DNA from 2 places in the Stenotrophomonas sp. YJH_SMC_106-19 genome. Region 2 is predicted to be linked to the other one. Evidence: riboswitches for the same ligand, from Rfam matches in the RefSeq annotation. Region 2 holds a riboswitch; the other holds the start of a gene.
The links. Region 2 has a riboswitch for thiamine pyrophosphate ahead of AC5P5M_RS14945 (TonB-dependent receptor). Riboswitches for the same ligand answer to the same signal wherever they lie in the genome.
Positions count from the first base shown of each region.

Region 1: linked by a shared signal. The riboswitch ahead of thiC (phosphomethylpyrimidine synthase ThiC) and the one ahead of AC5P5M_RS14945 (TonB-dependent receptor) in region 2 are both predicted to bind thiamine pyrophosphate.

Region 1 is NZ_JCAFRQ010000001.1:986,658-1,002,006, reverse strand. Features, by position in the region: gene ggt (gamma-glutamyltransferase) at 167-1,885, shown strand; gene AC5P5M_RS04445 (BCCT family transporter) at 2,206-3,783, opposite strand; TPP riboswitch at 4,029-4,129, shown strand; gene thiC (phosphomethylpyrimidine synthase ThiC) at 4,212-6,056, shown strand; gene AC5P5M_RS04435 (ion channel) at 6,154-6,825, shown strand; gene AC5P5M_RS04430 (winged helix-turn-helix domain-containing protein) at 7,086-9,398, shown strand; gene AC5P5M_RS04425 (helix-turn-helix transcriptional regulator) at 9,513-10,412, shown strand; gene AC5P5M_RS04420 (TonB-dependent receptor plug domain-containing protein) at 10,462-13,341, shown strand; gene AC5P5M_RS04415 (hypothetical protein) at 13,508-13,717, shown strand; gene AC5P5M_RS04410 (HDOD domain-containing protein) at 13,786-14,907, opposite strand; gene ppa (inorganic diphosphatase) at 15,059-15,349, opposite strand, start outside.
Region 2 is NZ_JCAFRQ010000005.1:155,500-170,848, reverse strand. Features, by position in the region: gene AC5P5M_RS14965 (ATP-binding protein) at 1-3,011, opposite strand, end outside; gene AC5P5M_RS14960 (response regulator) at 3,087-3,725, shown strand; gene AC5P5M_RS14955 (glycine zipper 2TM domain-containing protein) at 3,914-4,297, shown strand; gene AC5P5M_RS14950 (phosphotransferase enzyme family protein) at 4,421-5,545, shown strand; TPP riboswitch at 5,589-5,683, shown strand; gene AC5P5M_RS14945 (TonB-dependent receptor) at 5,754-7,943, shown strand; gene pnuC (nicotinamide riboside transporter PnuC) at 7,952-8,524, shown strand; gene AC5P5M_RS14935 (hypothetical protein) at 8,541-8,960, opposite strand; gene AC5P5M_RS14930 (Dyp-type peroxidase) at 9,034-10,008, opposite strand; gene AC5P5M_RS14925 (OmpO family porin) at 10,233-10,808, opposite strand; gene AC5P5M_RS14920 (DUF6932 family protein) at 11,223-12,347, opposite strand; gene AC5P5M_RS14915 (hypothetical protein) at 12,447-13,148, opposite strand; gene AC5P5M_RS14910 (DNA-methyltransferase) at 13,411-14,463, shown strand; gene AC5P5M_RS14905 (hypothetical protein) at 14,873-15,349, shown strand, end outside.

The sequences.
Region 1 (15,349 bases), on a different contig from region 2:
CTTTCACCAAGGTTTTTGCGCGGATTTTGGGGGTTCTGCCCGCCGGGCATGACCCGGTGCCGGCAGCGGTCGCCGCGGCCGCCTCGCCCCATGACCTCTGCCCGATACCGCGTGAAGGCCGCAGCGGCGATGATCGGTGCTACCACCCTTCCATCGGAACCCGACTGTGTCCCGACGCCTTGCCCGTTCCCTGCTGGCTGCCGCCGTCCTGGCGGCCATGCCCGCGCTTTCCCTCGCTGCCGACCGCATCACCGGCCACACCTTCGCCACCCGCTCGGAAGTCATCGCGCCTCACGCCATGGCGGCCACTTCGCAGCCACTGGCCACCCAGATCGCACTGGACGTGATGAAATCCGGCGGCTCGGCGGTCGATGCCGCCATCGCCGCCAATGCTGCGCTGGGCCTGATGGAGCCGACCGGCAATGGCATCGGTGGCGATCTGTTCGCCATCGTCTGGGACCCGAAGACACAGAAGCTGTACGGCTACAACGGGTCCGGCCGCTCGCCGAAGTCGCTGACCCTGGCCGAGTTCCAGCGCCGCGGCCTGAAGGAGATCCCGGCGACCGGGCCGTTGCCGGTCTCCGTGCCGGGTGCCGTCGATGGCTGGTTCGCCCTGCATGGCCGCTTTGGCCGCAAGCCCATGGCCGACAATCTTGCGCCCGCCATCCGCTACGCGCGCGAAGGCCACCCGGTGGCCGAGGTGATCGCCTATTACTGGGATCGTTCCGTGCCACGGCTGTCGCAGTATCCCGGCTTCAAGGAACAGTTCACGGTCAACGGGCATGCGCCGCGCAAGGGCGAGATGTGGAAGAACCCGAACCTGGCCGATACGTTGCAGAAGGTGGCCGACGGCGGCCGGGATGCCTTCTACAAGGGCGAGATCGCCCACACCATCGGCGATTACTTCAAGGCCAATGGTGGCTACCTGAGCTACCAGGACATGGCCGACCACCACGGCGAGTGGGTCGAGCCGGTCAGCAGCAACTATCGCGGTTACGACGTATGGGAGTTGCCGCCGAACAGCCAGGGCATCGCCGCGCTGCAGATTCTCAACGTACTTGAAGGCTACGACTTCTCGAAGATTCCATTCGGCTCGCCCGAGCACGTGCATCTGTTCGTGGAGGCCAAGAAGCTGGCCTTCGCCGATCGTGCGCGCTTCTACGCCGACATGGCCTTCCAGCCCGCACCGGTCCAGAAGCTGATTTCCAAGGAGTATGCCGCGCAGCGGCGTGCACTGATTTCCATGGACAAGGCGTTGAAGGAAGTGCAGCCGGGCACGCCGAAGCAGCTGGAGGAGGGCGATACGATCTACATGACCGTGGCCGATGCTGACGGCATGATGGTGTCGCTGATCCAGTCAAACTACCGCGGGATGGGAAGCGGCATGGCGCCACCGGGGCTCGGCTTCATCCTGCAGGACCGCGGCGAGATGTTCGTGCTGCAGAAGAACCATCCGAATGGCTACGCACCGGGCAAGCGCCCGTTCCAGACCATCATTCCGGCGTTCATCACCAAGGATGGAAAGCCCTATGCCAGTTTCGGCGTGATGGGCGGTGCGATGCAGCCGCAGGGCCACGCGCAGATCGTGATGAACCTGGTGGACTTCGGCATGAACCTGCAGGAGGCCGGAGATGCGCCGCGTATCCAGCATGAAGGTTCCACGGAGCCGACCGGTCAGGCCACGGCGATGACCGATGGGGGGGAGGTGAACCTGGAGACGGGCTTCCCGTACGAAACGGTGCGCGCGCTGATGCGCAAGGGGCATCGCATCGTGTTCGCCGACGGTCCGTACGGCGGGTATCAGGCGATCATGCGGGATCCGGACACGGGCGTGTACTACGGCGCGTCGGAGAGTCGGAAGGATGGGCAGGCGGCGGGGTATTGAGGTCTCCCGGCCACCGGGCTGAGCCCCCTCGCGGCTGATCGCCAGAGCCGATCATGGATTGGGGCGTGCGGATGGGAATGCCGGGGGACGCCGTGAATACGTCCTTGTAGGCTTGGCCGCGGCATCCATGCCGCGGACACCCCCGTCCTTCCCCCCCGCACGCCCCCCGACAATTTCCGTGCGCGTCAGCCACTGAAGTGAAAGAAGAAGATCAAAAGCAACAGCAACAGCCGCGCGCTGTGGGTTGGGGTCGGATCCGTCTTCCAGAGGAAACGGATCCGACCCCTTCGTGTTTTTCCGGCGCAGGCTGCCGAACACCCTCAATCCGAATCCTGCGCGCGCGCTGCTTCGGCCTGGGTTTCTTCCTGTGCCGCCATTTCGCGCGCGATCCACGCATCGATCATGTGCCGCTGGCGCTGTGCCTGCCGCCGCTCCCGCGTGTACTCCTGGTCCAGTACCCGGTACAGCGAGACCATCACCAGCACCATCAGCAGCGCGAATGGCAGTGCCGAGATCGTGATCATGCCCTGCAGTGCGTCGAGGCCGCCGGCCAGCAGCAACGCACCTGCGATCAGTGCGATGCCCACACCCCAGGCCAGCTTGCGCTTGGCGGGCGGGTCGCCTGCCTCGTCGGTGGACATGCTGGCCAGCACCAGCACCGCCGAGTCAGCCGAGGTCACGAAGAAGATCATCAGCAGAACCAGCGCGATGCACGACAGCAGCAATGGCAGCGGCATGCTGTCGAACAGGGTGAACAGTACGGTCTCATAGCCATTGCCCAGCGCCTGTACCAGGTCTGCATGGCCGAAGATCTGCGACCAGATCGCGGTGCCACCGAACACCGAGAACCAGAAGAAGCCCAGCAGCGTCGGCGCCAGTACCACGCCCACCACGAACTCGCGCACGCTGCGGCCACGCGAGATGCGCGCGATGAACGAACCCACGAACGGTGCCCAGGAAATCCACCAGGCCCAGTAGAAGATCGTCCAGTCGGCGACCCACGTACTGGAGGAGAACGGTGACATGCGCAGGCTCATCGTCACCAGCTGGTTCAGGTAGGAACCCAGCGTCGTGGTGAAGGTATTGAAGATCGCGCCGGTCGGCCCGAGCACCAGGACCAGTGCCAGCAGCAGGGCGGCCAGCGCCAGGTTGAAGTTCGACAGCCATTTCACGCCGCGCTCCACGCCGCTGAGGGTGGAGGCCATGTACAGCACGAAGGCGACGGCGATGATGGTCAGCTGCAGCGGCACACCGGCATGCACGCCGAACACGCGCTGCATGCCGGCTGCGATCTGGATGGTGCCGAAGCCCAACGTGGTGGCCACACCGATTGCCGTGGCCACCACCGCGGCAATGTTGACAATCCGTCCGATCCAGCCCCGATGATGATGACCGATGATCGGCTGCAGCATGTCGCTGACCAGCCCGCGGCCGTTGCGGTTGAACTGGAACCACGCCATTGCCAGACCGATCAGCGCGTAGATCGCCCACGGATGCAGGCCCCAGTGGAAGAACGCATAGCGCATCGCTGCACGTGCGGCGTCCATGCTTTCCGGTGCCAGTCCTTCCGGCGGCTTGCTGAAGTGGGAGATCGGCTCGGCCGCCCCCCAGAACACCAGGCCGATGCCCATGCCGGCGGCGAACAGCATCGACATCCAGCTGGCCCGCGAGAATTCGGGTTCGGCGTCTTCGCCACCGATGCGCAGGTTGCCGAAGCGGCCGAACGCCAGGTACATCAGGAACACCAGCGCCAGGAACACCACCAGCAGGTACAGCCAGCCGATGCCGCGGATGAGTTCGCCGAGGATGCTCTGCACCACGGCGTTGAAGGGACCGGGTGCTACGCCGGCAAGCAGCACCAGCAACAGGACCAGTGCGATGGAAACACGAAACACCATGAAGGAGCTTCTCCGATCAAAGGGATTGAGGGAGCGAGCAAATGCTTGCAGCGAGGGGCCGGCGGCACTCGAGCGCGAGCCGGGCAGGGGCCGCGATGGCGGCGATGCGTCATCGGTCGCAGCGACACGATGCGCGTGCACGTTACTGAACGCGATGTCATGGTTGCGTTAATTCATCAATGTCGCGCGACGCGCAGCCGCCCCTGTCGGGTGGCCCTGTTGCAGGGGTTCTATGGTCTAATGCCGGCAAGAAGCGGGGGTACCGCGGCCATCGGCCACGGTTGAGACAGTCCCTTGGAACCTGATCCGGCTCATACCGGCGTAGGGAAGCTTTGCAATGCAACCGCACCCGGACGCGGCCCAAGGGCCGTCCGCGTGCGGGGGCAGTGCGCCGCCGCTTCGTCCCTGACCCTCCTGGACGATGCCCGATGAACGCACAGCTCTCCGCCCTGCAGCAACAGGCCCAGCAACTCTCCGAATCCGTGACCCGGCCGATTCCCGGCTCGCGCAAGATCCATGTCACCGGCTCGCGCCCGGACCTGCGCGTGCCGATGCGCGAGATCGCACTGAGCCGCACGCCGACCCTGTTCGGCGGCGAAGAGAACGCGCCGGTCACGGTGTATGACACCTCCGGCCCCTACACCGATCCTGACGTGCGCATCGACCTGTCCGCGGGCTTGCCGGCCCTGCGCCGTGCCTGGGTCGAAGCGCGGGGTGACACCGAACAGCTTGATGGCCTGAGCTCTTCCTTCGGCCGCGATCGCGAGCACGACCCGAAGCTCGATGCGGTGCGCTTCCCGGCCCGCAGCCTGCCGCGCCGCGCCCGTGCGGGTGGCAATGTCACCCAGATGCACTATGCGCGCCGCGGCATCATCACGCCGGAGATGGAATTCGTCGCCATCCGCGAGAACCAGCGGCTGGACGCGATCCGCGATGCAGGCCTGCTGCAGCAGCATCCGGGCGAAGCCTTCGGCGCATCCATCCAGAAGATCATCACCCCGGAGTTCGTCCGCGACGAAATCGCCCGTGGCCGGGCGGTGCTGCCCAACAACATCAACCACCCGGAAAGCGAGCCGATGATCATCGGCCGCAACTTCCTGACCAAGATCAACGCCAACATCGGCAACAGCGCGGTGTCATCGGGCATTGCCGAGGAAGTGGAGAAGCTGGTGTGGGCGATCCGCTGGGGGGGCGATACGGTGATGGACCTGTCCACCGGCAAGCACATCCACGAGACCCGCGAGTGGATCATCCGCAACTCGCCGGTGGCGATCGGCACGGTGCCGATCTATCAGGCCCTGGAGAAGGTCGATGGCCGTGCCGAGGCACTGACCTGGGAGATCTTCCGCGACACGTTGATCGAACAGGCCGAACAGGGCGTGGACTACTTCACCATCCATGCCGGCGTGCTGCTGCGCTACGTGCCGCTGACCGCCAAGCGGGTGACCGGCATCGTCAGTCGCGGCGGCTCGATCATGGCCAAGTGGTGCCTGGCCCATCACAAGGAGAATTTCCTCTACACGCACTTCGAGGACATCTGCGAAATCATGAAGGCCTACGACGTGACCTTCTCGCTGGGCGATGGGCTGCGCCCGGGCTGCATCGCAGACGCCAACGACGCGGCGCAGTTCGGCGAGCTGGAAACGCTTGGCGAGCTGACGAAGATCGCATGGAAGCATGACGTGCAGACGATGATCGAAGGTCCCGGGCACGTGCCGATGCAGCTGATCAAGGAAAACATGGACAAGCAGCTGCGCGAATGTGGTGAGGCTCCGTTCTATACGCTGGGGCCGCTGACCACGGACATCGCGCCCGGCTATGACCACATCACCAGTGCCATCGGCGCAGCGATGATCGGTTGGTTCGGTACCGCGATGCTCTGCTACGTGACGCCGAAGGAACACCTTGGCCTGCCCAACCGCCAGGATGTGCGCGACGGCATCATGGCCTATCGCATCGCCGCACATGCGGCCGACCTGGCCAAGGGGCATCCGGGCGCGCAGGTCCGCGACAACGCATTGAGCAAGGCGCGCTTCGAGTTCCGTTGGGAAGACCAGTTCCACCTCGGGCTGGACCCGGAGAAGGCAAAGGAATTCCATGACGAGACGCTGCCCAAGGACGCGCACAAGCTGGCGCACTTCTGCTCGATGTGCGGGCCGCACTTCTGCTCGATGAAGATCACCCAGGACGTGCGGGAGTACGCCGAGGCCGGAATGAAGGAGAAGTCCGAGCAGTTCCGCGCTGCGGGCGCGGAGGTCTACCAGCAGGGCTGACCGGACTTGCGTCGCCGGGCGTGCCCCGGCGGCGCTGCATCGCGCGCCTCACGCGCATCCCGTTATCCTCCGCCCATCTTTCCGGGGAAGGGACGCCATGCCTGTTGCCGTGACCACCCGCTGGCTGGCCATCGCCCGCCGCCATCCGTCCGCGTGGCTGCTGGGCGCGCAGCTGCTGGCGGTGATGCTGTATCCCGCGCTGGACGACACGGCCGCCGGCCGCGCCGCATTGGGCATGTTTGGAATGGCGGTGCTGGGCCTGGCGTTGTGGGTGGTCCAGCGCAGCCCGTTGGGTACATGGCTGGCACTGCTGCTGGCGATTCCGGCGGTGGTGTTCTCCATCGCCGGCGCGCTGCTGGACCGCGCCGCGCTGGTGACCACCGCGCAGCTGCTGGAGAGCCTGCTCTACTTCTATACGGCCGGCGCCCTGATCGCCTACATGCTGCAGGACCACAAAGTCACCCGCGACGAACTGTTCGCGGCCGGCGCCACCTTCACCTTGCTCGCGTGGGCATTCGCCTTCGCATTTGGGGTGTGCCAACAGTGGTATCCGGGCAGCTTCCAGGGCAGCAGCGAGGGACCTCAGCGAAGCTGGATGGAGCTGCTTTATCTGAGCTTCAGCTTGCTGTCCGGGGTCGGCCTGAGCGATGTCGTGCCGCTGCATCCGCAGGCACGCGCACTGGTCATGCTGGAGCAGTTCTCAGGCGTGATGTACGTGGCTTTGGTGGTTTCGCGGCTGGTCGGATTGACCATGCTGCGGCGCTTCTGAAAATGAATGGCAGATAAAAATTTCGCGCCCGAAAGGGCGCGAATGATGGTGCGAAGTTATGTGAATGCGTCGGCGAGAGAGAGCCTGATGTCGACCACGCGATAGGCGAGGTAACCGGCATAGGCTAGTATTCGCGCGCTCCATTGTTTTTGCGGTATGCGCCGATGCTTTGTGCGGAGTCTGGCTTTTCGCTGTTCCCCGTTGGGGACGGTATCGAAGGCGAACACTGCCCGGAAACTGTCTCTACTGTTTAGCAAAAAATGAACCGCAGCGAAATCCAGCCCACCGAATCTGATCGGATCCGGATTGGCGAATGTGTCGTCACTTTGTCCTCGCGAGAGGTCGAAGTTGCCGGCGCGCGTCGCCCGCGCCGGCTGACGCCGAAGGCGCTGGGCGTGCTGCGTGTGCTGCTGCGGCAACCCGGGCGCGTGGTCACCCGCGAAGAACTGTTCGCCGAGGTGTGGCCCGATACGCTGCCCACCAACGATGTGCTGACGCAGGCGGTCACCCAGCTGCGCAAAGCCTTCGCCAACGACGATGACAACGGCCAGGCGTATATCGAGACGATCGCCAAGACCGGCTACCGCCTGCGCGTGCCGGTGCAGGCCATGCCCGAGCCCGAAGCGGAACTGGCGGTCGAGGCCGAAGGCGCGGCTGGCGATTCCAACGCGGTCGTGGAAGTGCACACGCCAGCCCCGGAGGACATGCGACGCCGTCGCTGGCGCTACCTGCGACGTCGATTGTTGCTGGTGCTGGGCCTGTTGATGCTGGCCGCACTGCTGGTGATGACGGTCCTGCTGCTGCGCCGTGCGCCGGCCAGCTCTCCGGTGGAGGCGGCGGTGGAGAACGGCACGCGGGTGATCGGCAGCCCGCAGCGGCCCTATCGGCTGATCACCGCCACCGCAGGCTTCGAAACCTATCCCACGCTGTCGCCGGATGGTTCGCAGGTGGCCTACGAAGGTGCCAGCGAGGATGGCCTGGGCGGCGGTGCGATCAAGGTACAGACGTCCGGCAACGCGCCGGCGCGGCAGCTGCTTGTTCCTCCTGAGGGTGCGGTTGATCGCTTCCCGAACTGGTCGCCGGATGGACGCGACATCGCCTTTGCCCGCTTCTCCGCCGATGGGGGTTGTCAGGTGCTGATCGCCAGTGCGACCGGCGGCGCGTTGCGCCAGGCCACGCGCTGCGATGGCACCGAGCTGCTCAGCTTCGACTGGACACCCGACGGGCGCGGCCTGGTATTCGGCAGCATGGTGGGCCGCTATGCCCACCGCGGTATCCGAGTACTCGATCTGGCCAGCGGACAGTGGCAGCCGCTGCAGTACGCCGTCGATCAGGACGATTTCGATTACGCGCCGCGCTATTCGCCGGACGGCAAATGGCTGGTGTTCGTGCGCAACCCGCAGATGGGCGACCTGTGGCGGGTTCCTGCCGCGGGTGGCACGCCGGAGCAGCTGACCAGCGAGTCGGCCGAGCTGCGCGGATGGGCCTGGCTTGGCGACGGCCGCACCATCGTGTTCGGCCGCCGGGTCGACAGCGAGGTGCGGCTCTATTACCTCGACATCGAGCGGCGCACGCTGCGTGATGCCGGACTGGACGACGCGCAGTGGCCGGCGGTATCGCGGCATGGCGGCATGCTGGCCTTCGTCCATCGCCGTGCACAGTTCGGCGTGTTCAAGGTGCCGATGCAGGGCGGTGAACCGGAGCGCCTGTTTGCGTCCAGCGGCCGCGACGGTCAACCGATGGCAGCACCGGACGGTCGCCAGCTGGTATTCACCTCTGACCGCTCGGGCAGCTTCGCTCTCTGGTGGGCGGACATGCAACGCCCCGATTCGCTGCGGCCGATCGAGGGCCTGCGCCCGGAAGCACGGCAGGCCCCCGATTGGTCGGCCGACAGCCGGCAACTTCTGGTGGTTGGGCGCGATGCACACGGTCGCGCGGTGGTCTACGAGATCGCACCCCGCGACGAGCGTCTGCAACCGCTGCCCGTGCCCGCCGAACAGCCGCTGCAGGCGCTGTATGGCGCCACGCCCGAGCAGCTGCTGGTGGTCGAACGTGATGCCGACCAGCGTACGCGGCTCAGTCTGTTCGATCGCAGCACCCAACCCTGGCGGCGGCTGGCGAGCATCGACGGCGTCTCCCAGGTCCGCTTTGACCGCGCAGGCCGTCGGGTGCTGTTCACCCGCCTGGCGGCGGAGGGGTTGTGGGCGGCGGACGCGGCGCTGTCCCCGGACAGCGTGCGGCAGATCAGCGAGGACAAACCCAGCCGCTGGCGCTACCGCTCGTGGACGGTTGCCGGCCACGACAGCATCGGCTATCTCGGCAGTTCCACCCGCTGCAGCACCATCCTCGTCCGCATCGCCGCCGGGCAGCAGGATGCCGGGCGCTGCCTGGACGCGCAGCGCTTGAGCGCGAGCAACGGACTCAGCGCCAGCGCAGACGGGACGGCCCTGTTTGTCGCTCTGGCAGTCAGTGATGGCGCCGACATCGGCGTGATGCGGCTGCCCGAAAAGGCCCCAGCGCTGTTCCCGGCCTTCTCCAAGATGTTGATGTTCAAGGGAAATGGGCCTTCGTAATTTTTTCGTCGGGATCTCGCCGCGAATTCGTGGCGATCTCGTCGGTCTTTCCTGACGCGGTGCCGCCTGATTGGGCAAAACGGAGGCCTGTACTTGGCAAATCCGTGGTGCACCATGCGTCAACTCTCACTGGCCGATCGTGGCCAATCCGTCTCCCTGGACAAGGCACTCGATGACGTCGTGCCGACCTGCCTGGGCGTGGCCCGGCTCGGCAGCCTGCAGACCGCGGGCAGCAGCTTCACCGTGTGGATGCAGGTGCGCGGCAGCTCCTGGGTGGAGGCCAAGGAGGGGCGCTTCCGACTGCGCCACGGCGAATGGATCGCGTTCGAGAAGGAATCGCGCCCGCTGGTGCAGGCAGGGCGCAACGGGCTGTGCATCGGCCTGAACCTGAACGTGGAAGCGCTGCGTGTGCTGGCGGAGATGGCCGACTGCGGCCTGTACGCGGGCCGCGGCCGGATGGGCCGCAGTGACGCTCGCGTCGCGCTGCGCCTGTGGCGTGATGCCTTGGCCAGTGGCCACCCGGCGCAGCACCTGCGCCCGCTGCTGCTGCATCTGGCCGGCCTGCAGCGTGGATTGGCCGACAACGTGCAGCGCTGCCCTGGCCGTTCGCGCAGCCGCAAGCGCCAGGTGTTCGGTCGCATGCAGCGCGCCCGCCTCTATCTGGAAGGCAACAGCCACCGCGTCGTACGCATCGGCGAACTGGCCGAGCTGACCAACTTCTCCAGCTGGTATCTCTCCAAGACGTTCCAGAGCCTGTATGAAGAAAGCCCGCAGTCGCTTTCGGCACGGCTGCGCCTGGAGCGCGCCGCCGACCTGCTGCGCGACACCGACATGATGGTGGGAGAGGTCGCCGCGGCCAGTGGTTTCGACAACTGCTGCAGCTTCGCCCGGGCGTTCCGCGCCCGCTACGGGCAGTCCGCTTCGCGCTTCAGGGAAAACGGCGGCTTGCTCCCGCCACAATCCGCAAAGTCTCTGGTTGGTTCGCGCAAATACAGCGCTGCAACGCAATCGTAACGTGCTGGGGTGTTTTAACACGCTGCTAACACGTACCTTGGAGAGATTGATGAACGTTCGTAACCCCGCAGTGCGGTTCGGCCTGCTGCCGGCCGGCATTGCGCTGGCGCTGGCGCCCGCCTTCGCTTCCGCACAGGAAGCACCGGAAGCAAAGGGCACCACCGACCTGGACCGCATTTCGGTCACCGGCTCGCGCATCCGCGGCGCTGCCGTTGAAACCCAGCAGCCGATCGTCACCCTGAGCCGTGAGAACCTGGAAAAGCAGGGTTACACCTCGGTTGCCGACGTCCTGCAGAACCTGACCTCGGCCGGCTCCCCGGCCATCTCCCGTTCGGAGTCGCTGGCTTCGGGCGAAAACGTCGGTGGCTACTACGTCGACATCCGCAACCTGGGCGCGCAGCGCACCCTGGTGCTGATGAACGGCAAGCGCCTGGGCGCGACCACCGCCGGCTACCAGGATCTGAGCCAGATCCCGATGGCCGCCATCGAGCGCATCGAGATCCTGAAGGACGGCGCCTCGGCCATCTACGGTTCGGACGCCATCGCGGCCGTGGTCAACGTGATCACCCGCAAGCGCTTCGACGGCGCTGAAGCCAGCGTCTATGTCGGTCAGTACGGCAAGGGCGACGGCGACACCGAAACCTATTCGTTCACCCTCGGCAGCATGGGCGAGCGCGGCGGTGTCACCCTGTCCGCCGAGTACTCCAAGCAGGATCCGGTGTGGGCGAAGGACCGTTGGTTCAGCCGTGACGGCAACGCCGGCCCGAACTACCCGGGTTCGGGCGCCAGCCCGATCAACCAGAAGGGTGGCTTCTGCGACCCGTGCGTCACCCCGAACCTGAAGCAGGGCGAGCCGGGCTATGTCGGCCCGAGCGACCAGCGCTGGTACACCCTGCGTGATGGCGGCAACCCGGCCAACCGCGCCGACTACCGTCTGGAAACCTCCGCTGACGCCGTCAATGCCAACCAGCAGATGATGGTGCAGACCGGTATCGAGCGTAAGTCGCTGTACGTCAACGGCAACTACGACTTCACCGACGCGATCTCGTTCAACGCTGACGTGCTCTACAACGAGCGCAACACCACCCAGCAGATCGCAGGCTATCCGTACCAGTCGGCATCCTTCGACACCCCGCTGTCGGCCGACAGCGCGTTCAACCCGACCGGTGAAGACCTGACCTTCCGCCGCCGTCTGTGGGAAGTGCCGCGCACCACCGAAAGCCAGGTCAAGACCCTGCGCTTCGCCCCGAGCATCAGCGGCTTCTTCGACTTCGCCGGCAAGACCTTCGACTGGGACGTCGGCGCGCTGTGGAACCGCAACGAAACCACCAAGCGTGGTCACGGTGACATGAGCCTGATCGCATCGGAACAGGCGCTGGGCGCTTCGTTCATCGGTGCTGATGGCGTCGCCCGCTGCGGCACCAGCATGTCCGATCCGCTCGCCACCAGCGGCTGCCGTCCGTGGAACCCGCTGCTGCCGTTCGGCGTTGCCGGTGCCGGTTCGCTGGCCGACCAGGCCACCCAGGACTTCCTGTTCCCGTACTTCACCGATACCGGTCTGACCAAGACCACCAGCTTCACCGCCAACCTGTCGGGTTCGATCGTGACCCTGCCGGCCGGTGACCTGGGCTTCGCCGTGGGCGTCGAGCACCGCAAGGAAGAAGGCCGCTTCTCGCCGGATGCCTTCGCACAGTCGGGCCAGTCCACCGGCCTGGGCGCGCAGACCACCCAGGGTGAGTACTCGCTGGACGAGGTCTACCTGGAACTGAACGTGCCGGTCCTGGCGGACATGCCGTTTGCCAAGGAGCTGACCCTGAATGCTGCGACCCGTTACTCGGATTACAGCAACTTCGGCGACACCCTGAACTCGAAGTTCGGCTTCACCTGGCGTCCGCTGGACGAGCTGCTGGTTCGCGGTACCTGGGCTGAGGGCTTCCGTGCTCCGACCATCGACAACCTGTACGGTGGCCTGAGCAGCAGCTTCGAGTCGTACACCGATCCGTGCGGCATCACCGCGCCGGGTTCGGTCAACGGCAACGCGGCCTGCTCGGCGGCGGGCGTCCCGGTCGGTTACACCCAGCTGGGCCAGGGCCTGATTCCGTGCACCTCGACCCCGTGTGCAACGCCGGACCAGTTCATCTCGGGTGCCAACCCGAACCTGACCCCGGAAACCTCCAAGAGCACCACCGTCGGCCTGGTCTGGAGCCCGCGCTGGGTGCAGGGCCTGGACATCTCGCTGGACTGGTACAAGTACGAAATCAGCGACATGATCATCGCTGACAGCGTCGACCGCATCCTGCGTGACTGCTACGTGCTGGGCGATGCTTCGCGTTGCGCCGCGCACACCCGTGCAGGCGATGGCCACATCAACGGCATGACCTACGGCCTGGCCAACCTCGGCCAGATGGAAACCCAGGGCTACGACCTGGGCATCAAGTACCGCCTGCCGGAGCTGGCCATCGGCCAGTTCGCGATCGACTGGCAGACGAGCTACCTGGCCAAGTACGACGAGCAGGGCCAGAACGCTGACGGTGACAACATCACCATCGGCCGTGTCGGTGAGCCGGGCCTGTTCCGCGTGCGTTCGAACCTGGGCCTGACCTGGTCGAAGGGTGACTTCGGCGTGGCGTACACCGCACGTTACTACTCGGGCATGAACGAAGCCTGCGTGGCCAACCGTCCGTGCGACGACGCCGACCGCTACCAGAACGGTGAGAAGTCGCCGCTGCGCAAGACCGGCTCCAACACCTTCCACGACCTGCAGGTCAGCTGGAAGGCACCGTGGGATGCCACCATCGCGCTGGGCGCCAACAACGTGTTCGACCACAAGGGTCCGATCATGTTCACCCAGCCGAACTCGAGCTTCGCCTACTACGGCGGCTTCGACGTGGGTCGCTTCCTGTACATGAAGTACACCCAGCGCTTCTGATCCATCGAAGTGCGATAGCAGAACGAGGAGGGCGGACCGCAAGGTCCGCCCTTTTCGTTTCTGTAAGGGAATTCTGATCAGGTCGGGAAAGTGAGTGCGGTCACTGTCTGCTCTTGTCGCATTCAGCACAGTAGGTGCGTCCAATACCGGACACTGGGAGATGGATATGAAGCGCACGCTTTTCCGCCAGGTATCGGCCGCCGTCCTGATCTATGCAACGCTGGTGGGCCCGCTGTCCGCACAGAACATCATCGTCTGCGGCGGCGGTGTGTACTGCGAGCAACTCCGGCTGGAGTGCCTGGCCAAGGGCAACGCCCCGGCCCTGTGCGAGCGTCAATGGCGTCTGTGCGTGCTGGACGCCTGTCCGCAGCGCTGAGAGAGAAAAAAGGGCGCGTCCATTGGACGCGCCCTCATGCGAGGTGACGGCAGTCGCCCGCGTGCCGCTCAGGCGTCAGTGGGTGTCAGCCCCATCAGTGCATTGGCATGCTCACGCCACTGCGGCAGTCGATTGAGCACGCCCGCGCGCTGCAGGTAGTCCTCGTCAACGGGATCGCCGTTGACCAGCGCCAGCGCCACGTGCACCGCGCCGGTCACCCAGAAACTGCGGGTCGTGGCGCGTTGCGGCTGCAGGTGGAACGCCACCGCTTCGATGATCGGCATCGGCAGGCCCCACAGCCCCAGCAGGTAGGCGCCGGCTTCGGCGTGCCCGGGACGGAGGTCGCCGGCCAGCGCAGGCTCGCTGCGCTCGTTGCGGACGCCCGGCAGCAGCAGGCCGATATCAGCCAGCAGCGCCGCGGTGGCACCCAGTTCCGCACTGGAATCGGGCAGCAGGCGGGCGGCCAGGCGCGAGGCGAGCAGGGCGCGCTGCTGCAGCGAGTTGCGTTCGGCCGCAGACAGCGTCGGTGCCGAGAACACCTCGCTTGCCAGGACCAGGTCGCGCAGGGTGGACAGGCCCAGTCGGGTGACCGCCGTGCGCAGATCGGCGATGGTGCGGCCCTGGCTGAAGAAGGCCGAGTTGGACAGCTGCAGGACTTTCGCGGCGATGGCAGGATCGGCGGCGACCAGTTTGGCCACGTCGGCGCTGTCGGTATCGTCATCGTGTTCCAGGGCCTGGGTCAGGCTCAGGTACAGGTGTGGCGGCGAAGGCAGCTTCTCGATGCGGCCGATGGCATCACGCAGGCGCGGGCTGTCCAGCACCTCGCGCAGCTCTTCCAGGCTGGTCAAGGCCTCCAGCAGCACTTCCGGCGCCAGTGGCAGCGGCAGGAAGCGGTGGGCAACGCCGATCAGGCGCGCCGGTGGTGGCCGGTTGCCGTGCTGGGCATCGACCAGGGCGATACGGATGGTTTCCGGGCGCAGTGTCCGGATCTGCCCCAGCAAGGTGGTGGCATTGAGGTCCGGCAGCTGCGGGCAGACGATCACCGCGTCCACGCCCTGCGTCGCCACTGCCGTCATCGCGGTGTGGCCGTCGGCGGCGGTCAACGGCTGCCAGTCTTCCCCAAGATCGGCAATGAATTCGGTCAGCTCGGCCGGCAGGCTGGCTGCATCTCCAACAAGCAGAATACGCACGACACAATCCCCTGGCTGTCTCGACGCTGGATGTCGACGACGTGTGAAGTGACGCAATTTACCTAATACAGCACCCGGAGTGCTGTGCCGTGGTGTTGAAACGTGACCCGCATCGCTCCGGCAGGACACACCGGAGCGACGCGGTTCAGGATCAGGCCTTGCTGCCTTCCAGGTAGCGCGCGTGCGCTTCGACCAGGATCTGCTTGGCTTCCGCCGCACCGCCCCAGCCGTCGAGCTTGACCCACTTGCCCTTTTCCAGGTCCTTGTAGTGCTCGAAGAAGTGGCCGATGCGCTCCAGCCAGTGGCTGGAGACCTGCTCGATGTCCTCCACGTGGGCATAGCCGCTGAAGATCTTGGCGACCGGCACGGCCAGGATCTTCTCGTCGCTGCCGGCCTCATCGCTCATCTTCAGCACGCCGACCGGGCGGCAGCGCACCACCGA
Region 2 (15,349 bases):
ATGCGGCAATCGGTGATCACCAGGTCGAAGCGTTCCGACGCCAACCGGTCCAGCGCCTGCTGGCCATCACTCACCAGCACGTGCGGAAGGCCCAGCTGCTGCAGCCGCCAGGCCATCATCGCCTGGTTGGTCGGATGATCCTCGATCACCAGCACGCGGCTCTGGCGCAGCGCGGTCGGCAGCAGCGCCGCCTGCTCGTGCTCGCTCGCCAGCACGGCGACGTCCTCGATGCCGGCTTCCACCAGCGACAGACGGACCTCCGCGCGGGTGCCCTCGCCGAGCGTGCTCTGCAGGGTCAACGTGCCGTCCATCATCTGCACCAGCCGCTGGCAGATGCTCAGGCCCAGGCCGGTTCCGCCATGGTCGCGCTGGATGTATGCACCGGCCTGGGTGAACGGCGCGAAGAGGTGCTGCAGCTGTTCCGGCGCGATGCCCATGCCGGTATCGATGACGCTCAGGCACAACGGCTGACTGCCATCGGCGGTGGTCGGCCCGAGCACCTCCAGCCGCAGCCACACATCGCCCTGCGCGGTGAACTTGATGGCATTGCTGAGCAGGTTGAAGACGATCTGCCGCAGGCGCACGCCATCCACTTCATGCGCCGCAGCCAGCTGCGGATCGATCTGCACGTGCAGGGCCAGGCCACGCGCGCTGGCCTGCGCCGACATCAGCCGGCACACGCCTTCCAGCAGGGTCCGCAGTGACAATGGCACCGGTTCCAGGCGCAGCGCACCGGCTTCGATGCGCGAGTAGTCGAGGATGTCATCGAGGATCTGCCGCAGCATCTGCGCAGAATCCTCGATCACGGCAAGGATGCGCTGCTGTTCTGCATCCAGCGGCGAGTGCGCCAGCACTTCCAGCATGCCCAGTACACCGCTCATCGGCGTGCGGATCTCATGACTCATCGTGGCCAGGAAGCGTGATTTGGCCTCGGCCGCCTGTTCCGCCTCGATCTTGGCCGCCGCCAGCGCATCGGCCTGTACGCGTGCCTGGGTCACGTCCACCCAGTAGCCGCTCCAGGTGACGGCGCCGGCCTCGGTGGCGTAAGGGTGAGCCTGGCTGCGTACCCAGCGCGCGGGCGTGCCGTCATCACCCGGCAGCAGGCGGAACTCGAAGGCCAGCGGCGCGAACTGGCGGGCCGCCTGGTCGATGGCCTGCAGCACGGCCTGGCGGTCGGTGTCCTCGATCCGCGCCAGCAGCGCCTGCGCATCCTGCTCGGCACGCTGCCGCGGAATGCCGAACAGTGCCTGCAGGTCGCCTGCGATGAAGGGGAAGGCCAGGCTGCCGTCCGCGTCGCGACGTGCCTGGTAGACCACCGCAGGCAGATTGTCGGTGACCTCGGCCAGGCGCTGCTCCAGATGGCGGCGACCGGCCACCTCCCGGCGCAGCCGCCAGTGACCGACGCCATGCACCACCGCCCCGGTCAGCAGCACCAGCAGCAGCGGAAGCCCCCAATGCAGCACGGCGTCCCAGTCCACGCCACTGCGATATTCCACGGCCAGCCAGTCGCCCCGCAGCGCCTCATGCTCCCGCGGTGACATCTGCAGCAGCAGGCGGTCGAAGGTGGTCGCCAGGGCGGCATGGCGACGGTCGACAGCCAGCGCCAGCTGGTCGCCGAATCCGGCCGGCGCAAGGATCTGCAGACGGCCCGGGAAGCGGTTGCGCAACAGGTGATCGACCAGGACCAGGTTGCCCACGTAGGCATCGGCCTCGCCATTGGCCAATCGCTGCAACGCCTGCTCGCCACTGCGCGCGGGAATGATCTTTGCCCGTGGCGCCTGCTGCAGCACGTAGCCGCGCAGGCGTTCCGGGTCGGACAGCAGCACGCGCTTGCCCTGCAGATCGGCCAGCCCCAGGATCGCCGGGCTGTCGCGCGTGCCGACGATCACGCTCGGCACGCTGATGAAGGGCTGGCTGAACACCCAGTCCGGCCCCAGGTAGCGCGAATCGGTGGGAATGCCCATCACCGCCTGCACCTCACCCTGCAGCGCCTTCTCGCGCACCTCGAACCAGTCGTGGCTGGTTTCCACCTCCAGGTTGGCGCCGACCTGGATCAGCCGCCGCAGGTACTCGCTGGTCAGGCCGCTGGGCTGGCCGTCGTCGTCGGTGAACGAAAGCGGCGCGGCATTGGGCGCGAAGGTGATCTTCAACGGCTGCTGCAGCACGCGCTTTTCGGCCTGGCTCAGGGCCAGCTGCGCCGACGCGGACCATTCCGGAGGCCGCAGCCAGCGCTGGGCCAGCGCGTCCCGCTGCGCCTGGCTGGTGGCAGCCAGCGCAAGATCCAATGCCTCGGCCAGCGGTTGCTTGCTGTTGGGGACGCCGAAGTGCGCCCGCTCCGGCGGCAGATCGCTGGGCCGCAGCAGCACCACTCCCTTCAGCTGATGGGCCGCGATCAGCTCGGTGGCGACATAGGCATTACCGATATAGACGTCGGCCTTGTCGTCTCTGACCATCTGCAACGCCGCCAAAGTGCCATTTGCGACAAGTTGTCGAGCGCGTGGAAACCGTGCACGCACCTGCGGTGCGGTCAGGAAATCCTGCTCGATCACGACGCGCAGTCCGTCAAGATCCGGCATCTCCGAAGCACGCAGGTCTCCAGGTCGTCCGACCACCGCCAGCGGCGCTTCGACATAGGCCGAGGTGTAGACCATGCAACGGGTTCGGTCGGCACTCAGGCCGATGTTCATGACCACATCGATCTCGCCCCGGCATGCCGCGTCCAGCACGGATGTCCAGTCCGGATAGCGGCGTGCCTCGACTTTCACGCCCAAACGACGAGCCAAAAGCGACAAGTAGTCCGGTCCCAGGCCGACCTGCTGGCCTTCGTGGATCGACTCGAAAGGGGGCCAACCGCTGTCATACTGCCCGACGACGATGCGAGGGTGCGCGGTCAGGTATTCGCGTTGCAGGGGACTCAACGGCAATGGGCCGGGCGCGAGTTGCGCCCAAGCGACGGCAGGACCCAACATGGCCAGCAGCAGGACCCGCCCGCGAACAGCCCAGCTACGCATCGGCGTTGATCTCCTAGAATCCTGCCAGGAGCCGCGATGGTCGCGGCCCGGCGTGCCCGGTGGTCATACTAGAGCATGAGCTTGCGCATCATCATCGCAGACGACCACCCCGTGGTCCGTATCGGAACCCGCGCCGTCATCGAGTCCAGCGGCGTTGGCCAGGTCGTCGGTGAAGCCGACAGCGCCCAGGCGCTGATGGCGCTGCTGACCAGCCAGCCATGCGACCTGCTGGTCACCGACTATTCGATGCCCGGCAGTCCCCAGGCCGATGGCTTCGCCATGATCGGCATGATCCGGCGCCGCCATCCCGACCTCAAGGTGCTGATGCTCAGCGTTTCCAGCAACCTGGCGATCCTGCGCATGGTGCTCGACAGCGGCGTGCTCGGCCTGGTCGACAAGAGTTCGTCGATGGACGAGCTGCCGCAGGCGATCCAGGCGGTGAACCGCGGCCAGCTCTATATCAGCCGCAGCCTGCGCGAGCGGGTCGAGGCCGCCGGCAGCTGGCGCATGCGCGAAGGCGACGGCAAACCGCTGTCGCCGCGCGAACTGGAAGTGCTGCGGTTGCTCGGCACCGGCATGACGGTGAAGGAGATCTCGGTGCAGCTGCACAAGAGCGTCAGCACCATCAGCCGGCAGAAGGGCGATGCGATGCTGAAGCTGGGCCTGAAAGGCGATGCGGAGCTGTTCGACTATCTGCGTGACGGCAAAATCTGAATCCTGTCCATCCAGCCGTTGAACTTTCAGGCAGGCTTCATGCCGCCTGACGCTAGATGAATACGCACGCCGCCCAGTGGCCCACGCAATGTTCCGGCAATCTCCGGGCGCCAGCGTGGTCACTACGGCAGCCAGGGCGCCCGCGCCCTCCCTGCCCACCGTGTCATGCCCCTACAGGAGAACCGAACATGCTCAGTACTTCCGCTCTCAGCTTCCGTGGCGTGGCGATGGCCCTGGCCCTGCTGGCCGGTGTCGCCGTGGTCAGCGACGCCAGCGCCATGTCGAGGAAGGACAAGCGCACCGTCGTCGGTGCGGTGGTGGGCGGCGTCGCCGGCCACCTGATCTCCAATGGCGATCCGGCCGCCACCGTCGGCGGTGCCGTGGCCGGCGGCGCGATCGGCAACCTGACCACCCCGGACCGCCACGACCGTCGTTATGACCGCCGCTACGACCGCGGCTACCAGCGCGGCTACGACCGGGGCTATGGCTATCGGGACCGCGGTCATGACCGCCGCTGGCGCGACAGCGACCGCCGCTACTACCACGACCGCGGTCGCCACCGCGGCTGGTAACCCTCGCCGGCACTGCCCGGCATCACCGGCAACGGGCGGGTCGATGACCCGCCCGTTTGCGTCCGGACCGTCCATGGCGTTGAATGCGCAGCCCTGGATGACTCCTTTGCCCCCGGCCCCCGCATGACCTCCACCGCCCACCGCGTGCAGGGCCTCAACAACGATGAGGTCGCTGCCGACTGGCCCGCGATCGATGCAGCCGAGGTTGCCTGGCTGGCCCGCCGTTATCCGGTGCTGGACGCGGACAGCGCCCTGCGTTGGCACAGCCCCCGGCCGTTGTCGGCCGCCGCGCTGGCCGAAGGTGCCCGCGGCCGGGTGTTCATCAAGCGCCACCACCGCAGCGTGCGCAGTGCCGCCTGCCTGCAGGAGGAACACCGCTTCATCGCCCATCTGGACGCTGCCGGCGTGCCGGTGGTGAAGGTTCTGCCCACCGCCGGAGGCGACAGCGCCATCGAGCATGGGCCTTGGACCTATGAACTGCATTCGCCGGGGGTGGGTGACGATCTGTACCGCGACGCCGCCTCCTGGACGCTGCTGACGGACACCGCACGGGCGCGTTCTGCCGGACGCATGCTGGCCCGGCTGCATCAGGCCGCCGCCAGCTACCACGCCCCGCAGCGCAGCACGCATGTCCTGGTGGCACGAGACGAGCTGATCCGCGCCGCCGACCCCATCAGCGCGCTGGAAGCGGGTCTTCCCGACCGCCCGGGACTGGCGCGCTACCTGGCGCGGATTCCGTGGCAGGCGCAGCTGCGCCGCGACGTCCTGCCCTGGCATGCCGGCTTGGCCGAGCGCCTGTCCGCCGAGCCGCCGCTGTGGGCGCACAACGACTGGCATGTGTCCAACCTGCTGTGGCGCGGCGACGACGTCAGCACCATGCTGGATTTCGGCCTCGCCTCACCCACCAGCGCGCTGTTCGACCTGGCCACCGCGATCGAGCGCAATGCCGTGGCCTGGCTGGAGCTGGAGCGGGGCCATGAGGCGGTGCGCATCGACATCGCGCTGGCGCTGCTCGACGGCTACCGCGAAGTGCTGCCGTTGTCGGCCACCCGCCTGCACCTGCTGGCGGACCTGCTGCCGATGGTCCACTTCGACTTCGCACTGTCCGAAGTGGAGTACTTCGAAGGCATCACCGGCTCGACGGCGAACGCCGATGTCGCCTGGTATCCCTTCATGCTGGGCCATGCCGCGTGGTTCGCCAGCGCACCCGGCCAGGCCCTGCTGCAGGCGCTGCATGCCGCCGCCTGAAGGGCATCGGCTCGCAAATCCCTGCCATCTGTAGTGAAATAGCGGCCTGAAGCGGGGGTGCCTGGATCTGCAGGCTGAGAGAGTCCCTTGGAACCTGATCCGGTTTGCACCGGCGTAGGGAGCTTTGAGCCGCAGCCACACCCCCGTTCCGGGCCGGTGCACCTGCGCGCCGTCGCTTCGTCTCCCCTGTTGTCCGAAGACGAATCGAATGAACCGCTGCCTGCGTCCCACCCTGCTCGCTCTCGCCCTCTGTGCCGCGCTGCCGCTGCATGCCAGCGAGGCTGGAGCCTCCCCCGACGTGACAGCCGACAGCGGCGAACGTTCGCCCACCGAGCTGGCAGCGGTCCGCGTGCAGGCCGGTAGGCCGGCGGCCGACAGCGCGCGGGTCAGTGCATTCGGCGCCGGCTCCTGGAAGGACACCCCGGCCTCGGTGAACGTGCTCGAACGCGACTACCTCGACCGTCGACAGGTGCGCTCATTGTCCGAACTGGCAAGCAATGACGCCTCGCTCGGTGATGCCTACGCGCCGGTGGGCTACTACCAGAACGTCGCCATCCGCGGCTTCGCGCTCGATGCCGCCACCGGCTACCGCTTCAATGGCCTGGCCATCGCCGGCGAGCAGCGGTTGGCGCTGGAGAACGTGCAGGCGGTGGAGATCCTGAAGGGTGAGGCCGGCCTCGCCGCGGGGGTGATGGCACCCGGCGGCATCATCAACTACATCGGCAAGCGCCCGGCCGAAGTGCGCACGGCTACCCTCGGCACCGATTCGGAAGGCTCGCGCTATGCCGCCGTCGATGTCGGCCACTGGATCACGCCGCGTTTCGGCATCCGCCTCAATGCCGCCTGGGAGGGCAGCGAGTCCTACGTCGAGCATGCCGACGGCCGCCGCAACTTCTATTCGCTTGCAGCGGACTGGCTGATCGGCGAGCGCGGCAAGCTGGAAGTGGACGCCAACTACCAGACCAGTTCGCAGCGATCGGTGTCTGGTTACCAGCTGCTGGGCGCACGGGAGCTGCCCCGTGGCGTCGACCGCGAGCACCTGCTGGGCTATCAGCCGTGGCAGCGCCCGGTGGAGATCGCCAGCACCAACATCACCGCCGTACACACCTACGACTTCAACGAGCGCTGGCAGTCGCGGCTGTCGGTGGGCCACAGCCGCTCGGTGATCGACGACAACGTCGCCTTCGCCTATGGCTGCTACTACGCCGACGCGTGCGCTGATGGCAGCGTGCCCGGCAACTACTTCGCCCCCAACGGCGACTACGACATCTACGACTACCGCAGTCCGGACGATACCCGCCGCAACCAGCAGGCGCGCGCCGAGCTGCGTGGCCGCTTCGACACCGGCAGCGTCGGCCACCAGCTGACGGTCGGCGCCGACACGTTCCGCCGCACGGTGGACAGGCGACCGAGCGTCAACGAGTACGTAGGCAGCAGCAACATCCACGACACGCAGGTGCCGGTGTACGAGCCCTCGCCGCTGATGCCCGGCCCGTCCGCACGGCGTCTGGACAGCCGCCAGACCGCCGTGTTCGCGCTGGACCGCATGCAGTTCGGCGATGACTGGCAGTGGCTGGCTGGTGGCCGCTTCGTCCGCCTGGACGAGCGCGCCTACGACAAGCGCGGCAAGCCGCAGCGGCACAGCCGGCTGTCGCGCTTCCTGCCGCAGACCGCGCTGGTATGGAAGGCCACCGACCAGCTCAATGCGTACGCCAGTTATGTGCGCGGCATTGCGCTGGGCCAGGAGGCACCGTTCTGGACCTCCAACGCCGATGCCTTCCTGCCGGCGGTGCAGTCACGGCAGCTGGAAGCCGGCGTCAAGTACGTGCCGGCTGCGTCGCTCACCCTGGGCGCCGCGCTGTTCCGCATCTCGCAGCCCTACCAGTACGCCATGCCGGATGACAGCGATGCCGGTTACACCTTCGTCGAGCGCGGCACGCAGACCCATACCGGCCTGGAGCTGACCGCCAACGGCCAGCTGACCGATGCGCTGCAGATCGTCGCCAGCGCCAGCGTGCTGCAGGCGCGTGCACGCGATACCGGCACGCCGGGCCAGGAAGGCCATCAGCTGGTGAACGTGCCGAAGGTGCGTGCCAGTGTGCACCTGGCCTACGCACTGCCGTTCGTGCAGGGCCTGGATGTCACCGGTGGCTGGCGCTATGCCGCCGCCAATGTGGCCCGTGCCGACGGCGGCGTACGCGCGCCGGACTATTCGGTGTTCGATGCCGGCCTGCGCTTCCGCCACCGCGTGCATGAGCGCGCCGTGACCTGGAACCTGTCGGTGGACAACGTGTTCAACCGCTTCTACTGGCGCGACACCGGCAGCAGCGGCGGTGACTACTACCTGTTCCCCGGCGCACCGCGACAGGCACGCCTGTCGGTGACGTTCGCGCTGTGAGCGGCGCCGTGCTCGAGTGGACCGCCGCGCTGTGCAGCGTGCTGGGCGTATGGCTGATGGCGCGCCGGCGGCTGGCAGCATGGCCGGTCGGCCTGCTGTCGGTGGCGCTGTACGGCCTGGTGTTCGCCGAGGCCAGGCTGTACTCCGACACGCTGCTGCAGGTCGCCTTCGCCGGCTTCCTGGTCTATGGCTGGATCAACTGGCGCCAGCACGCCGCCGATGAGGGCAGCATCCGCATTGTGCCGCTGGCACGCGGAAAACTGCTGCGTGACCTGATCATCGGCCTGTGCGGTGGCGTGGCGCTGGGCACGGTCATGCACACCTTCACCGATGCCGCGCTGCCATGGCTGGACGCGATGCTGACCGCCCTGAGCCTGGTCGGCCAGTGGTGGCAGGCGCGCCGCCATGTGGCGTGCTGGTGGGTGTGGATCGGGGTGGACGTGGTCTATATGGGCGCGTACCTGTTCAAGTCGCTGCACGTCACGGCCGCGCTGTATGTGTTCTTCCTGGGGCTGGCAGTATTCGGCCTGCGCGCCTGGAGTGCGGCGGCGCGGGAGCGCGAGCTGCTGCCGGCGCGGTAGTGCCGCTCGGTACACCTCACTTCGGCTGCAGCACCAGCCCCAACCGCAACGGCTGGCGCATGTCGCCCGGTGGCGCCGACGACAGCGGCGCCGACTGCAGCGTCGCGCGCAGATCCGCGTCCGCCTGCGCATCGCCGAGACTGTCGAATTCCAGTTTCGCGATGCGGCCATCGGCTGCGATCCAGAGGCTGACCGGCAGCGGCGTGGGCACCTGTGGGTGCTCCTGCAGCCAGGCCAGCACGCGCTGCACCTTCGGGTCCTGCTCCTGCTGCAGGCGCTGCTGCAGCTCACTGCCTGCCGTGGCGGCGTAGGCCATCCAGTGTGGTGGAGCCTCCTCGGCCGAGACGGCCCCGGCGCCGCCCAGCGCCAGAAGGCCGATCAGCAATGCCAGCGGTCGCCACCAGCGGCGACGGTCGGCGCGAAGTACGGATTCCATGGCAGCACCCTCATGCAGTCGTCCAGCGCTCCATCGTCGACGGCGCGGATGACAGGCAGATGGCGGGCAAGCATCACCCGCCCAGGTCGGCCAGCACCTTGCGCGAAGGCGCGAAGAAGGTCACGCCGGTCATCGCGGTAGAGAAGTCCAGGATGCGGTCATGCAGCGGCGCAGGGTTGCCGATGAACATGCGCTCGAGCATCTTCTCGATCACCCACAGGCGGCGCGTGTAGCCGATGAAGTACGTACCGTATTCACCGCGCCCCGGATTGGCGAAGGGCATGTTGTCGCGCAGGATGTCGTGCTCGCCGTCGGCGTCCTCGATGGTGCACAGCGTCTTGTGCGACTTCTGCGCGTCGGCCGGTGCATCGTCCAGCTCGGTGTTGTCGTGCTTGGTGCGGCCGATGATCGCCTCCTGCACCTCGGTCTTCTGCGCGCGCCATGCGTCGAGGTTGTGCAGGTACTTCTGTACCACCACGTAGCTGCCGCCGGCATGCGCGGGATCCTCGTCGCCGACGATCGTGGCGTCCGGCAGCGACAACCCTTCCGGATTGGCCGTGCCGTCAACGAAATCGAGCAGGTCGCGGCCGTCGAAATAGCGGAAGCCGGCCACCTCATCGACCGTCTCCACCGCATCGCCGAACGCCATCAGCAGGTTGCGCTCGAACGCCACGATCAGGTCCATCGTGCGTGCCCGGATGTGGTACAGCAGATCGCCCGGGGTCGACACCGCGGTGTGGGTGGCGCCCTTGATCTCGCGGAACGGATGCAGCTCGCGCGGCGGCGTGCTGCCAACCAGCGGCTGCCACACACGGTGGCCGATCGCCACGTTGCAGGTGAAGGTCCGTTCGATCTCGCGGATGGCCGTGTTCTTGATCAGGTCATCGGTGCTGGCCAGCACGTCGCGCACCTTCGCGATCGAGTCCGCATCATCCTTCACCTTCAGCACCAGGAAGGCGGCCGAGTGGGTCAACGGCGCAGTGATCTGCTGCGGCTCGTTGTCGAGCGTGTGATTGAGGGCGGTGATCGGTTCGGGCTGGGAATTCACGGCAGTTCCTGCGGGCTTGAGGCGGGCGCATCGCGCATGGTGCAGCGATGTGCGCGCGATCATAGCGGAACGGCTTCCGCTGCGACGGAGCGGTTCTCAGTCGCGCGCCAGCCGCTTGGGGCGCAGAAAAGTGAAGCCCGGCGCGAGGCCGGGCTTCGATGGCGTGCGGGAGAGAGAGAGAGAGAGTCACACGCCAGTTACACGCACTAACGACAGAGCGTTTCTTACCAGGTGAAGCGCGGGCCGACGAACCACTCGCGGTCGCCCGCCTTGGCCAGCTTCACTTCGCCACTCAGGCCCCAGTTCTGGTTGAACTTGGCGGTGGCACCGACGCGGCCGTAGAACTCGCCGTCCGGGTTGTAGCCGTGCTTCTTGCTGAAATCTTCGTAGCCGGCCAGCGCGTAGCCTTCCAGGTACGGGTTGAACGCGGTGCGCACGCCCACTTCAGTGGAGTAGCCATTGAAGTCCAGGCCGCGCTTCTCGTCGTACTTCTGATAGGCCACGCGGGCCACCAGGTCGGTGTTCGGTGCGATGCCGTAGTTGTAGCCGACACCCAGGCGCCACTGGTCGACGTCATTCTTGAAGCGGTCGGTTTCCTGCGCGCTGTAGTCGCCGAAGATGTGGAAGTTCGGGTGGACGGCCACCGAGCCCTTCACGCCCCAGCCATCGGCGTCGCCGCCCTTGGCATCGGTGTTCACGTAGCCGCCTTCAACGTAGTTGTACGACAGGCCATCGGCAGCCGATGCAGCGAACGGCAGGGCAGCCAGCAGACCCAGGGCAAGCAGCGAATTCTTGTTCATCGGGACACACCTTTAATTATTTTGGTTTCGTCGACCGCCTCCCGGGAGGGGGAGAGAGGAGAGGCGGTCGACAGGTGTGAATTATCCGTTTGTTGGCGAAATCAGCCCTGAATATTGAACTGACCGGTACATGAATGAAGTTGCTGTTCAGGGAACTCCGGGGCTGGTCGACTAGCCACGCCCCCATAGTTCGTGCCGATTGCACAAACTATGGGAGCGATCGCCTACACAGACTATGGGGACAAAGGCGAGCTTGGATCAGAGTCCGCTTGCTCACCGGTCCCCAGCTCGCACAACTTGATGGGTTGACTGGCGAGGTCTGACGTTCACGCACCCAGCGTACGTCACCGCTGATCGGATGCGAGATTTCTCAGAGAATCCTTAGGAAAAATCCGCGTCAACTATCCGTCGGGATCATCCGATCTTACGTTTCGCGGACGGGTCATTCTTGTAGACCCGGAGCGAGTACTCGAAGAACGGCATCCATGTGCGCTCGATCAGATCCCGATAGAACATGTTTGTGTGGCTCAGGAGATCGACTTTCACTTGCTGAAGCCGTTCGTGCTCCTGCTGAAAGCCGTTGGCGCCTGCCCTTCCGTACAGCTCAAACTTCGGCATCTTGCTCACCCAGAAGTCGTTAGGTGAGTAAGTATTTTGTACCGCCGTCACCTTTCCGTCATCGATGTAGCTTTTCCAATCGAAATCGGTACTCACGATAGAGCCGGCAAAGATGACGCCGCAGAAGCGCTCATTCAAGCCGCCCATCGAAGCCAGGTAGCGCGCGAACAAGTAGCTCCCAAGCGAGTGTGCGAAGATACAGATCGGGCCGTCATGAACGGCCCTCACCTCATTCAGCCAGATCCTAAATTCTTGCACCAACGCTTTTCGACGAAACGGATTTACCAGCGTAGTCAGCCACTCCCGGCCATACACGAATGGCGCAAATCCCCAGCCGGAACTGGTCGCCATCAACGAAAAGTACTGCAGCCACTCGGCATGCGTGTTGATGCCGTGAATCGGAATTATTAGCCCCTTGCTGCGGTGTACATGGATCTGGACCCTACCTTCATAGCTGTCGCGCACCTGCTCGTAAAGGATTGGAGCAGAAGTGGGCACCCGCAAAGACGTTTGATCAGGATGCAGCTTGATCTGGATGGGATTGGCCACTTGGCCGGACTTCGTTCTTCCTAGCAGGTACAGGAACGCTCGCGTCAGCTCAACCTGGTCTTCCGCTAAGAGCTGGATGTCGAGGCGGACCTCCTTGATGAACATCGACTCTGAGCACTTCCGAATGCTAGCCGAGTCCTTGAAGAAGACTAAGAGATCGATGTCGTTCGGCTCCTTCTTCTTAGTGACGAAGGACCCGCCAATCACGATTGAAGTCGCACCGGCGCCCTCCGCCCATGCACATATGCGTTCAAATGGCTCTGCAAACGCCCACCGCTCGTCGAGATCAGTGCCTTCTAAGCAGAACTCATCCAGAAATTCCTGCTGGGTCATCTGCCGAATGCTGTCAACCGGCAATTCCTGTGCCTTCACCACGTAAGCTCCTTTTGCGGTCGGTGTCCGAACTGATTCGCGGGGTTTCTCTATGCCACGCAATCACTAGCTCATCGCTAATGACTAACTTACCTAAGGTCAAGCCTGATTCTTTGCTGCCGAATAGGTAGCAGCGGCTGCTTGCTCGAAGTCTCGCGTCCATCCATTGCTACCATCGGTGTAGATGGGTTGCATCACGGCAAGCAAATCTGGTTCCGAGGGTCGGGCGAGTAGCAAGTTGGCTGGACAGTATATGAAATCCTCCCAGCTGCCACTGGAGGGGTGGAGACATACCGCAAGAAGATCAAATTCTCCGAACCGGTAGGGCCGAGTAGCCGTCTGCTGTCCATCGTCGCCGGCTCGCTTCCCAGTGCGTGTTCTCTGTGTCTCGACCGCATAGACTGGGTAAGCGTCGCTGGCTGCAAGCTTTGCAATAACCTTCGGAATGCCTCTTTCGCGACGTTGGTTCTTCACTTGGACCTTGAGCGGTTCCCGCCCGTCCTGTGGATCCATCAGCAAGTCGTAAGGCAGATCTCCTTCAAAGTCGATGGCCTTCCATCCGCCAATGCTGGGAACAACCGTAGTTCGGAAAATCGCCTCTGCAAGCACACCGCGCACGCCACGCTGCGTGAGATCCGGAGCGGCGTAGATCGCCTCCAGCACCGCCTCCGCAGTGGTGCTCCAAGCCTCCTCAATCGGGTGAATTACAAGCTTGTGCTCCTTGCGCAATACGTCAAGCACGGAATGCAGGTCAGCCCTATCCATACGCGCGAGCAGTGCTCGGACCTCGTTCACACTCATCTCTTCGGCTTCCTTCCAGCGGGCAACGGATCGAAGGTCAGGACCTCGCTTCGCCGCACCAGTTTTCGACCAGCAATCTCAAGCGTTGAGAGGCGGCCGCGATCTACTAGGCGGGCGATGGCCTGACGGGAGGTCCCTCGGAGACGAGCAGCGTCTGACTGACTGATCCAGTCATCAATGCTCTCCGCTTGAAATGTGTTGACATTAGCAACCAATTTCGGGTACCGTTTACAATTGAGACCTATTCTAAAGCGGATCTGCTATGGCCGTCGCCGGCACTGCCCCCCTGAGCATTGACACTGATCCGTCCAGAGACGGGAAAGTGCCCCAAATCGATGGCTTCAAAGCTGTCTACACGACAGAAGCGGGTGCTGCATATCTAGCGGATTCCCTGGAAGTGCTCCGCGCGTTGCCCGACAGCAGTGTAGATGCAGTCATCACTTCGCCTCCGTACGCGCTGCATTTCAAAAAAGAGTATGGCAACGCCGACAAGAGCGACTATGTGGCTTGGATGTTGCCGTTTGCGCGCGAAGTTCGTCGGGTGCTCAAGGATGAGGGGAGCTTTGTTCTAAACATCGGAGGCTCCTACAACAAGGGCGCTCCAACTCGTTCGCTTTACCACTTCAAGCTGTTGATCGCTCTGGTAGAGGAGCTTGGTTACCACCTAGCTCAGGAGTGCTTTTGGTACAACCCTGCGAAGATGCCTACGCCCGCGGAGTGGGTAAACGTTCGCCGGATGCGGGTCAAAGACTCCGTCGAGTATGTCTGGTGGCTATCGAAGACCGAGTGGCCCAAGGCGAACAATCGCAACGTTCTGAAGCCTTACAGCCCCGATATGCTGCGTCTCGCCAAACGAGGAGTCCGCTCCACTACGCGCCCTTCCGGTCATGCGATCAAAGCATCGTTTGCTAGCGCAGACGCCGGAGGTGCCATCCCGGCCAACGTGATCGAAGACGACAGCCCTACCGATCTGCTGAAGTTTGGCAACAATTCCGCCAATGATCGTTACACCGAGCGATGCAGAGCCGAAGGATTGAAGATCCATCCAGCGCGCTTCCCCAGCCAGCTGCCAGAATTTTTCATCAAGCTTTTGACTGAACCAGGCGACTTGATTGTGGATCCATTTGCCGGTTCCAACACGACGGGAGCAGTTGCCGAGAGCCTAGGAAGGCGATGGATCGCAATTGACCAAGTTCCCGAGTACCTTCGAGCCAGTTCATTCCGGTTCGATCCGGTACCGGAGGTCTCGAAACGCCTCGAGGTCGAGCGGACGGCACCTAAGGCCAAACGCAGCAAGAAGACAGCCAAGGCTTAAGCGCCTCGTTGACCTCGTATCAACTTATGAACGAAGCCGCGACGAAGCGGTCCTCGGCGTGGGCGAAGTTGTCGCTAAGGAATACAGACCAATCCTTCGATGTAATAGGGGCCGATGGCATATGGGATACTCGACCATGTCATGGCAGCTTGTGGGCGACGTTGGAAAAGTCGGAGTCATTCACCAGGGACTTCGGTGAAATCGATGGCTAGTCGGAATGAAGCGAGTTCCGATGCCCGTCGCATGACAAGCCCTAACATAGGCGGGAGCGTTAACGCGAGGGGCGGGCCCCATTCGGGATTAGCTGAAAGGGCAGATCCTACGGCGATCTTGGCTATAGGATTGGGACGAGCCGCGCGCTCCTGAAGATCAACATCGTCGCAGTGCACTTGTACAGGAGCGTGGTGGCATGGTGCTCACAGTCGTTGACACTCTGGAGCGCCTGGCCGATGCGATCGTCGATCTATTGCAAGACGAGCACCTGAGGTATGCCGCCCCTGGAGAACGCGCAGTCGTGGCGGAGCTGTATGTGCGTCTCCGGCTACGGTTTCCGGAGTACCAAGTCAACAACGAGTACGATCGCCGCGACCGCGTAGTCAAGGACCTGATCTACCCCGATATCGCAGGCAACATGCATGATGCCAATATCGTGCCGGATCTTGTCGTCCATCACGTCGGCACACAGGCCCATAACCTCTTGGTCGTTGAGGCCAAGCGCCACATCAACCGTGACTTCGCCAAGGACATCTGGAAGCTGCGCGGGCTGACTGACCAGGCCGGCCGTTATGCCTACGCAATGGGAGTGCACTTGGTGGTCAACATTCCTGCCAGTCGCGTGGACCGTGCTGATGTGTATATAGATGGCGCGATTGACGCCGAAGCGACG